3 regions of the Citrobacter sp. C1 genome follow, and region 3 is predicted to be linked to each of the others. Evidence: predicted binding sites of a transcription regulator. Region 3 holds the regulator's gene; each other region holds the start of a gene.
The links. Region 3 encodes CRP, which controls carbon source genes, mostly activating them, when cyclic AMP is high. Its sites were predicted from a motif close to ATGTGANNNNNNTCACAT; they were not measured.

Region 1 (3,285 bases), 1.4 Mb from region 3:
CAAACTGGCCTGCAGCTACGCGTCCCGGCTCGCGCTTCTCCGGGACGGTCTTTCTGCGCTGTTCCCCGACGGAAAAATTGACGGCGCAACGGCGGGCCTGCATCTCTCGTTACACATCGATCGCTCGCCCGACGTCATCGCCTTGCTGCAACAGCGCTGCCTGCAGGCAGGTGTTCGCTTTGATACGTTACAGGACATTGAAAATGGTTCAGAAGAAATCTGGCGCAAGGAGAACAACGCCGGGGTGATGTTTTTCGGTTTTGGCGGGTTGCAGTTACCGCAGATCAATAAAGTGCTGAGAGTGCTGGAGCAGGCGTTAATTCAGCCCTGAAGGCAGAACAGGGATCGAGCGACTCGCCCAATCCCTGTTGAGGCCATTACAGCAGATCGCGGAACTGCGTTTGTTTCAGCGCCAGCTCAACGCCACGAACTTCTGCCAGCCCTTTCAGACGACCAATTGCGGAGTAACCCGGATTGGTTTTCTTGTGCAGATCGTCCAGCATCTGATGCCCGTGATCCGGACGCATTGGGATAGGACGCAGATCGCCCGCCTTCTTACGACGCTGTTCTTCACGCAGGATCGCCGCCACCACAGAGACCATATCTACGTCGCCCTGCAGGTGAGCACCTTCATGGAAGGTTTTCGGGTTATCTTCACGGCAGGTCGAACGCAAATGCGTAAAGTGAATACGATCGCCAAAGGTTTCAATCATTTTCACCAGATCGTTATCCGCCCGTACACCGTAAGAACCGGTACACATGGTGAAGCCGTTATAGATGCTGTCTACTGTTTCTTTCAACCACTGCATATCTTCAATGGTGGAAACAATACGCGGCAGGCCGAGGATCGGGCGCGGCGGATCGTCAGGATGCACGGCCAGGCGCACGCCTGCTTCTTCAGCTACCGGCACAATTGCGCGCAGGAATACGGCCATATTATTGCGCAGATCGTCTTTGCTGATACCGTCATACTCCGCCAGGCGCGCGCGAAACTTGTCCAGCGTATAACCTTCTTCTGCACCCGGCAGACCGGCGATAATATTGCGAGTCAGCTTCTCTACATCGGCTTCGCTCATGGCATTGAAATAATCCAGAGCCTGACGCTGTTCTTCTGCGGTGTAATCCGCTTCCGCACCGGGGCGCTGCAGGATGTGCAGCTCAAAGGCCGCAAAAGCAATTTGATCGAAGCGCAGGGCTTTAGAACCGTCCGGGAGCTGATATTCAAGGTCAGTGCGCGTCCAGTCGAGGATCGGCATGAAGTTATAGCACACGGTATCAATGCCGCAGGTCGCCAGATTACGGATACTCTGCTGATAATTGGCGATCCACGTTTGATACTGTCCAGACTGGGTTTTGATGTCTTCGTGAACGGGAATGCTTTCCACCACCGACCAGGTCAGCCCCTTTTCAGCCAAAATAGCCTGTCGCTTTTGAATCTCTTCTACCGGCCACACTTCACCATTAGGAATGTGGTGCAAGGCGGTCACAACACCGGTTGCGCCAGCCTGACGCACATCATCAAGCGATACCGGATCGTTAGGTCCGTACCAACGCCAGGTTTGTTCCATTGCTTCACCTCACAAGTTGTTATACCAAATTAAGTTAGCTGCATGACGACTACCATACAGGCATCGGGTGGATGATCAACAGAACGCCGATGATTGATTGATCCAGCTCACATTCCCCGGATAAATAAGGCACACCAATTTAACTTGCTGTCATATAACTTTATACTGCCATTGTTAATTAATGGTTAATCAGGTGTATTTAATGAAGACAATTGCCTCGGCTTCACTCCCCAAAAATGTACAGATGCCACAGTACGATCGCCAACGCTTAACCTCGCGGATCGTACATTTTGGTTTCGGTGCTTTTCACCGTGCTCATCAAGCATTGTTGACCGATCGCGTACTCAATACGCAGGGAGGAAACTGGGGAATTTGTGAGATCAGCTTGTTCAGCGGCGATCGGCTGATGAGCCAGCTTCGTGAGCAGGATCATCTGTATACCGTGTTAGAAAAAGGTGCCGACGGCAATCAACCGATAGTGATAGGTGCCGTTAACGAATGCCTGAACGCCACGCTGGATTCGCTGGCGGCCATTATTGAAAAATTCTGTGAACCGCAGGTGGCGATTGTGTCGTTAACCATCACGGAAAAAGGCTACTGTATTGATCCGTCCACCGGGTCGCTTGATGTCACAAACCCACGCATTATTCATGATTTGCAGTCGCCGGATGAACCGCACTCAGCGCCGGGCATTATCGTCGAAGCCCTGCATCGCCGACGCGAACGCGGATTACCGCCGTTTACTGTACTCTCGTGCGATAACATCCCGGACAACGGGCATGTGGTGAAAAACGCGATCCTGGGCATGGCGCAAAAACGTTCGCCTGAGCTGGCGACGTGGATACAACAGCAGGTCAGTTTTCCGGGCACCATGGTCGACAGAATTGTCCCTGCAGCAACCGACGAATCGCTGGAAGAAATTGCCCAAGCGCTGGGCATCGCTGACCCCTGTGGCATCAGCTGTGAGCCGTTTATCCAGTGGGTGATTGAAGACAATTTTGTCGCCGGCCGCCCGCAGTGGGAAACCGCCGGTGTCCAGATGGTTGATGACGTGCTGCCGTGGGAACAGATGAAACTGCGGATGCTAAACGGCAGTCACTCATTTCTGGCCTATCTTGGCTATCTGGCCGGGTTTCAGCACATCAGCGATTGCATGCAGGACAATGCCTTTCGTGAAGCGGCTTACCGTCTGATGATGACGGAGCAGGCCCCCACGCTGCACATCACTAACGTCGATCTAAATCAGTATGCCGAAAGCCTGCTGCAACGTTTTGCCAATCCAGCACTGAAGCATAAGACATGGCAAATCGCGATGGACGGCAGCCAAAAATTGCCGCAAAGAATGCTGGAAGGGATCCGCATACATTTATCACGGCAAAGCGACTGGCCTCTGCTGGCACTGGGCGTTGCGGGCTGGATGCGCTACGTGAGCGGCATTGATGATGCGGGTGCAGCCATTGATGTGCGCGATCCGTTGCGTGATAAGATCCGCGCGCTTGTCGAGCACAGTTCCCTATCAGAGCGCGTCAGCGCACTGCTTTCCCTGCGCGAGATTTTTGCCCCCGATCTGGTGCAGAATCCGCAATTCGTCGCAGCTATCGAGCAGGCTTGGCAGAATATTGCGCAATATGGCGCGCATCAGGCCGTCATGCAGACGTTAAAAAATTAACAATTTCTGCCATTCAGCGGGACGAAGCGCACCTTCGTCCTCTCTGCC
Region 2 (3,285 bases), 2.0 Mb from region 3:
TTCCTGAGCGTTGGTAGCCGGACCAGAGATATCGCAGCCATATTTAGCCGCCATTTCTTTGATCTGACCCAGTGCGCGGTGCTGTTCAGCAATTTCTTCACGCAGACGGATAGTTGCTTCCAGGTTTACGCCATTTTCCAGATCGGACTGCAGAGAGACGAACTGAGCGTACTTATCTTTCATCAGGTAGTCGATACCGTACAGCGCAATGCGACGGTAGTCACCGATGATACGGCCACGGCCATACGCATCTGGCAGACCAGTCAGAATACCGGATTTACGGCAGTTCAGAATGTCTTTGGTATAAACATCGAATACGCCCTGGTTGTGGGTTTTGCGGTATTCGGTGAAGATTTTTTTCAGCATCGGGTCCAGTTCGCGATTGTACGCTTTGCAGGAACCTTCAACCATTTTGATGCCGCCAAACGGAATGATCGCACGTTTCAGTGGAGCTTCAGTCTGCAGACCAACGATTTTCTCAAGCTGCTTGTTGATGTAGCCAGCATCGTGAGAAGTGATGGTAGAAGCAACGGAGGTGTCAAAGTCAACAGGCGCGTGAGTACGGTTTTCCTGTTTAACGCCTTCCATCACGCTGTCCCACAGCTTGGTGGTCGCGTCAGTTGCGCCAGCCAGGAAGGACTCGTCACCCTCATACGGAGTGTAGTTTTTCTGAATGAAGTCACGGACGTTTACTTCATTCTGCCAATCACCTTTGGTAAAACCTTCCCAGGCTGTGGCTAACTTTTCATTAAGCTCGGACATGTAACACCTACCTTCTTAAGTGGATTTTTTATTTACTACGTGTAATGGGCATCAACAAATTAGTGATGATCGTTACCACGTAGGTAAATGACCCAGTATGTCAACCCGACTAACAAACCGCCGCCGATAATGTTACCGATCGTAACCGGAATCAGGTTATCGGTGATGAAATTCATCACGGTCAGGTGTGAAAAATTCTCCGGAGAAGAACCGACAGCGGTCCAGAATTCCGGTGTGGCGAAATCGCGTATTACGATACCCATAGGGATCATAAACATGTTTGCGATACTGTGCTCAAAACCGCTGGCAACAAACATTGCGACCGGCAATACCATGATAAACGCTTTGTCCATCAGGCTACGGCCTGAGTAGCTCATCCATACGGCCAGGCACACCATCAGGTTTGCCAGAATACCGAGGCTGACGGCTTCAACAAAGGTGTGATGCACTTTGTGATCGGCGGTTTGCAGGACATTTAGCCCCCATGCGCCGTTAGCGGTCATATATTCGCCGGAAAGCCACATCAGTAGCACAAAGAGCAAGCAACCCACCAGGTTGCCAACATAAACGTTGAGCCAGTTTTTTGCCAGTTGGCCCCAGGTAATACGTCCACTGGCCTTAGCGACGACAATCAGTACGGTTGAAGTAAAGAGGTCAGCGCCGCAGACAACACAAAGAATCAGTCCCAGGGAAAAGCAGATACCACCGATCAACTTGGCCATACCGAAAGGCATTGTTCCAGTACCGGTCGTGGCGGTGATATAGAAAACAAAGGCAATTGAAATGAACACACCGGCAGTAATTGCCAGATAGAACGTCTTAAGCGGATGTTTCGTTGCTTTATAGACGCCTGCTTCTTCGGCAACTTTGGCCATAGCAGCAGGAAGTATAAGATCAAAAGGGTTGTCAGCTTTCACACTAACTCTCTCTTTATTAAGTCGGCGACGAGATACTAACAAAGCATTATAGATGAGAATTTGATATAGATCATATCTCGCCTGGCTTATAGGCCCGCAAGACGCATGGTTTTTATGCGATTACGGAGTAACTTTTTGATTATTATAGTAAAAATAAATTTTAAAAATTATAAAGTGAGTTGAATTTTTTCCTTTCGTCTCCCGTTGAGCGGTTAATTAAAATGGAGTAATTGAGATAAAATGCAACACTATCAAGCTATTTTTTTTAATATCAACTACTAATTTTTAACCTTGTTTTTACATTTATTTTTGATTAAGCAAAAATAAAAAAAACGGGGCACAAAATGCGCCCCGTAATATAGCGTAGTCAATTGTTGAAGCCTACTCAGAGCAGGCTAATTGCCATTATTTTGACCAGTATGCTGCTTTTGCGCGCTGCAGTTTTTCATAGGCTTTCAGCAGAGACTGATGCGCCGGGAAAGCCTGCAGATCGCTGTCGACGGACTGGAGGCCATAAAACGGCGCTTCTCCGCTTAATGCCGCACTCGCCGCTTCAACCGCATCGGCACCGTACATACGGACAAAAGCGTTCAGATACTGCAGCGGCTGGCGATCGTCTTCCTGCGACAACAGCAGCAGCGTTTGCAGGCAACGGTAGTAGTTGGCGCGTTCGGCGCTAAAGACCGATGCGTTAAACTCCATTGTCCATTCGGTCCAAATCAGTGCCTGCTCCAGGTCACCGCCGGCCAGTGCCAGCATCACTTTCAGCTCACCAATACGCAGCGTAGACCAGCCGTTGTCTGAACCTGTTGCCAGACCCAGCAGCTCACGTACGCGGGTAAAGTCGTCAAAACCTTCTTCATCCAGTTGTTCGAGCAGGCTGAGATAGTCTTCTTTATCCCACTCGCTGCCCGGCAGAGAAAGAATGGTTTCACGCAGATGTGTGCCCATACCGTTGTTCGCTAACCACAGATCTTCAGCCGGATAGATATCAGACATCCCCGGAACGATGATGCGGCAGGCGTACACGCCCAGATGCTCGTAATCAGCGATATACACTTCTTTATCTTCGGTTTTGAAGATAGCCATCAGGGTGGCGAACTCTTCTTCCGTAGTGCCGGAGAAATTCCAGTCAACGAACGGATAATCGGCATCTTGCTTGAACAAATCCCAAGAGATCAGGCCGCTGGAATCGATGAAGTGGGTTTCGAGGTTGGTATGCTCAGCCACTTCTTCATCATCAAAGGTCGGGGGCATAAAGACATCAAGATCTTTCAGACCGCGGCCCTGCAACAGTTCAGTGACGGTTCGCTCCAGTGCCACGCCGAAGTCCGGGTGGGCGCCAAATGACGCAAAGCAGGTCCCGTTAGCTGGGTTAAACAGTACTACGCAGATAACCGGGTATTTGCCGCCCAGCGAGCCGTCATAGGCGAAAATTGGGAACCCTTCGGCTTCCAGTTTGGCGATGGACTCGACCACAGCCGGGTAACGCGCCAGCACGTCGGCTGGGATTTCCGGCAGACTGATGCTTTCTGCGATAATGCGGTTCTTCACATAACGTTCAAAGACTTCAGAAAGCCCCTGAACGCGTGCTTCATTTGGGGTG
Region 3 (3,285 bases):
GACACCTCCAATCCTTTTGCCGCCAAAAGCATTCCGTCACTGGATGAAAGCTTTGTAGTGATTCATTTTCGTAATCTGGAAGGCATCGACTTCCCGTGGCTGCTGGCGATGCTGCAGGGCTCATTCATTTCCCATATCAATACATTAGTGGTGCCGGGCGGCAAGATGGGGCTGGCGATGGAATTGATTATGCTGCCGCTGGTCCAGCGACTGATGGAAGGCAAAAAAATCGAGTGAAGCGTGGGAAGTGCCCGATGGCGTTACGCTTATCGGGCCTACAAATCAACATCATCCATCCGGCATCAGGGATTACGCGGCAATCACTTCATAGGAATGGGTAATATTCACCGCTTTTTCCAGCATCAGCGCCACGGAGCAGTATTTTTCCGCGGAGAGATCGACGGCGCGAGACACCGAAGCGTCTTTCAGATCGTTGCCAGTAACGATGAAATGCAGATTAATATGGGTAAACAGACGCGGCGCTTCTTCACGACGCTCGGAAGTGAGCTTCACTTCGCAGTTGGTCACATCCTGACGACCCTTTTGCAGGATCGACACCACATCAATGGCGCTACAGCCACCCGCAGCCATGAGTACCATTTCCATCGGGCTCGGCGCTTTATCACCGGAGTTACCGTCCATCAAGATTTGGTGGCCTGAGGCGGACTCACCGAGGAAGGTTAACCCCTCAACCCACTTTACACGCGCTTGCATATTTCGTAACTCCAATGTTTCAATTTTCCTGACAGATTACGCGTACATAACAATTCTCGCAACGGAAGGCGACCTGAGTCATGCTGAAGCGAGACACCAGGAGACACACGGCGAAAGCTATGCTAAAACAGTCAGGATGCTACAGTAATACATTGACGTACTGCATGTATGCAGAGGACATCACATTACAGGCTGCAGTTCACTTTTTAGCAGCCCCTTTCCCAGGTAGCGGGAAGCATATTTTTGCAACCCCAGAGGCAGCGTCGTGTTCTGACTCTGGAGACAGCTTATAACAGAGGATAACCGCGCATGGTGCTTGGCAAACCGCAAACAGACCCGACTCTCGAATGGTTCTTGTCTCATTGCCATATTCATAAGTACCCATCGAAGAGCACGCTGATTCACCAGGGTGAAAAAGCGGAAACGTTGTATTACATCGTTAAAGGCTCAGTGGCAGTGCTGATCAAAGATGAAGAAGGGAAAGAAATGATCCTCTCTTATCTGAATCAGGGCGATTTCATTGGTGAATTAGGCCTGTTTGAAGAAGGCCAGGAACGTAGCGCCTGGGTACGTGCCAAAACCGCATGTGAAGTTGCTGAAATTTCATACAAAAAATTTCGTCAATTAATCCAGGTTAACCCGGATATTCTGATGCGCCTGTCTTCTCAGATGGCTCGTCGCCTGCAGGTAACGTCCGAAAAAGTGGGCAACCTGGCCTTCCTGGATGTCACCGGTCGTATCGCCCAGACCCTGTTGAACCTGGCGAAACAACCTGACGCGATGACCCACCCGGACGGCATGCAGATCAAAATCACCCGTCAGGAAATTGGCCAGATCGTTGGCTGCTCCCGTGAAACCGTTGGTCGTATCCTGAAAATGCTGGAAGATCAGAACTTGATCTCCGCGCACGGTAAGACCATCGTCGTCTACGGCACGCGTTAACCTCGTCGAAATGGCGCGTTACCTGGTAATGCGCCATTTTTGTTTGCACCGATGTGGCGAAGACTGATTTATCACCCAGAGATCAACTACGCACTACGACAAACGCTGGTGCTGTGTTTACCCGTGGCTGTCGGTCTTATCATCGGTCAGCTTCATCTGGGGCTGCTGTTCTCCCTCGTCCCCGCCTGCTGCAACATTGCCGGTCTTGATACCCCGCATAAGCGATTTTTTAAACGCTTAGTTATTGGCGCGTCACTGTTTGCCGGATGTAGCCTGATCATGCAGCTATTGCTGGCAGAAAGCATTGCGCTCCCGCTGATCCTTACCGGCCTGACGCTGATTCTCGGCGTGACCGCCGAGTTAAGCCCGCTGCATGCACGACTGCTGCCCGCCTCACTGATTGCGGCAATTTTCACGCTAAGCCTGGCTGGCAACATGCCGGTCTGGGAACCGCTACTGATCTATGCGCTGGGAACATTGTGGTACGGCGCGTTCAACTGGTTCTGGTTCTGGTTGTGGCGTGAGCAGCCGCTGCGCGAATCGCTCAGCCTGTTATATCGCGAACTGGCCGATTACTGTGAAGCGAAATACAGCCTGCTAACCCAGCACGTCGATCCCGAAAAAGCGCTGCCCCCGCTGCTGGTTCGCCAGCAAAAAGCGGTGGATCTGATCACCCAGTGCTATCAGCAAATGCATATGCTGTCGGCGCATCACAACAACGAGTACAAACGCCTGCTGCGGGCCTTTCAGGAGGCGCTGGATTTGCAGGAGCATATTTCCGTCAGCCTACATCAACCAGAAGAGGTGCAGAAGCTGGTCGAACGCAGTCATGCAGAACAGGTGATTCGCTGGAATGCGCGCACCGTCGCCGACCGGTTACGCGTACTGGCAGATGACATTCTGTATCACCGCTTACCAACACGCTTTTCGATGGAAAAACAGATTGGCACGCTGGAGAAAATTGCCAACCAGCACCCGGAAAACCCGGTCGGGCAGTTTTGCTACTGGCACTTTAGCCGCATTGCCCGCGTGCTACGCACCCAGCGTCCGCTGTATGCCCGAGATTTAATGGCCGACAAACAGCGCCGCCTGCCGTTACTCCCGGCCCTGAAAAACTATCTGTCGCTGAAATCTCCCGCGTTGCGTAATGCCGGGCGTATCAGCGTCATGCTGAGCATCGCCAGCCTGATGGGCAGCGCCTTACACCTGCCCAAACCTTATTGGATCCTGATGACGGTCCTGTTCGTCACGCAAAATGGCTACGGTGCCACGCGGGTACGCATTCTGCATCGTTCGCTGGGTACGCTTGTCGGGCTGGTGATTGCCGGCGTCACGCTGCACTTTCATATTCCGGAAGGGTTTACGCTGGCGGCCATGCTGGTCATCACCCTCGTCAGCTATCTGATCATGCGCAAAAACTACGGCTGGGCCACCGTCGGGTTTACGGTTACGGCAGTGTATACCCTGCAGTTGCTGACGCTGAACGGAGAACAGTTTATTGTGCCGCGCTTTGTCGATACGGTGCTGGGCTGTTTGATTGCCTTTGGCGGCACGCTCTGGCTGTGGCCACAGTGGCAAAGCGGCCTGCTGCGCAAAAACGCCCACGATGCGCTGGAAGCCGACCAGGAA

Region 1: IB214_RS08555 (mannitol dehydrogenase family protein) is a predicted target of CRP. The motif match lies at 1,664-1,681, and genes of this name have one in related genera.
Region 2: focA (formate transporter FocA) is a predicted target of CRP. The motif match lies at 1,738-1,755, and genes of this name have one in related genera.

Annotation. Positions count from the first base shown of each region.
Region 1 is NZ_CP115035.1:1,775,896-1,779,180, reverse strand. Features, by position in the region: gene IB214_RS08565 (PLP-dependent aminotransferase family protein) at 1-331, shown strand, start outside; gene uxuA (mannonate dehydratase) at 378-1,568, opposite strand; gene IB214_RS08555 (mannitol dehydrogenase family protein) at 1,771-3,237, shown strand.
Region 2 is NZ_CP115035.1:3,370,908-3,374,192, reverse strand. Features, by position in the region: gene pflB (formate C-acetyltransferase) at 1-762, opposite strand, end outside; gene focA (formate transporter FocA) at 822-1,679, opposite strand; gene ycaO (30S ribosomal protein S12 methylthiotransferase accessory factor YcaO) at 2,085-3,285, opposite strand, start outside.
Region 3 is NZ_CP115035.1:354,035-357,319, reverse strand. Features, by position in the region: gene IB214_RS01680 (phosphoribulokinase) at 1-237, shown strand, start outside; gene IB214_RS01675 (OsmC family protein) at 310-714, opposite strand; gene crp (cAMP-activated global transcriptional regulator CRP) at 1,024-1,656, shown strand; gene IB214_RS01665 (YccS/YhfK family putative transporter) at 1,708-3,285, shown strand, end outside.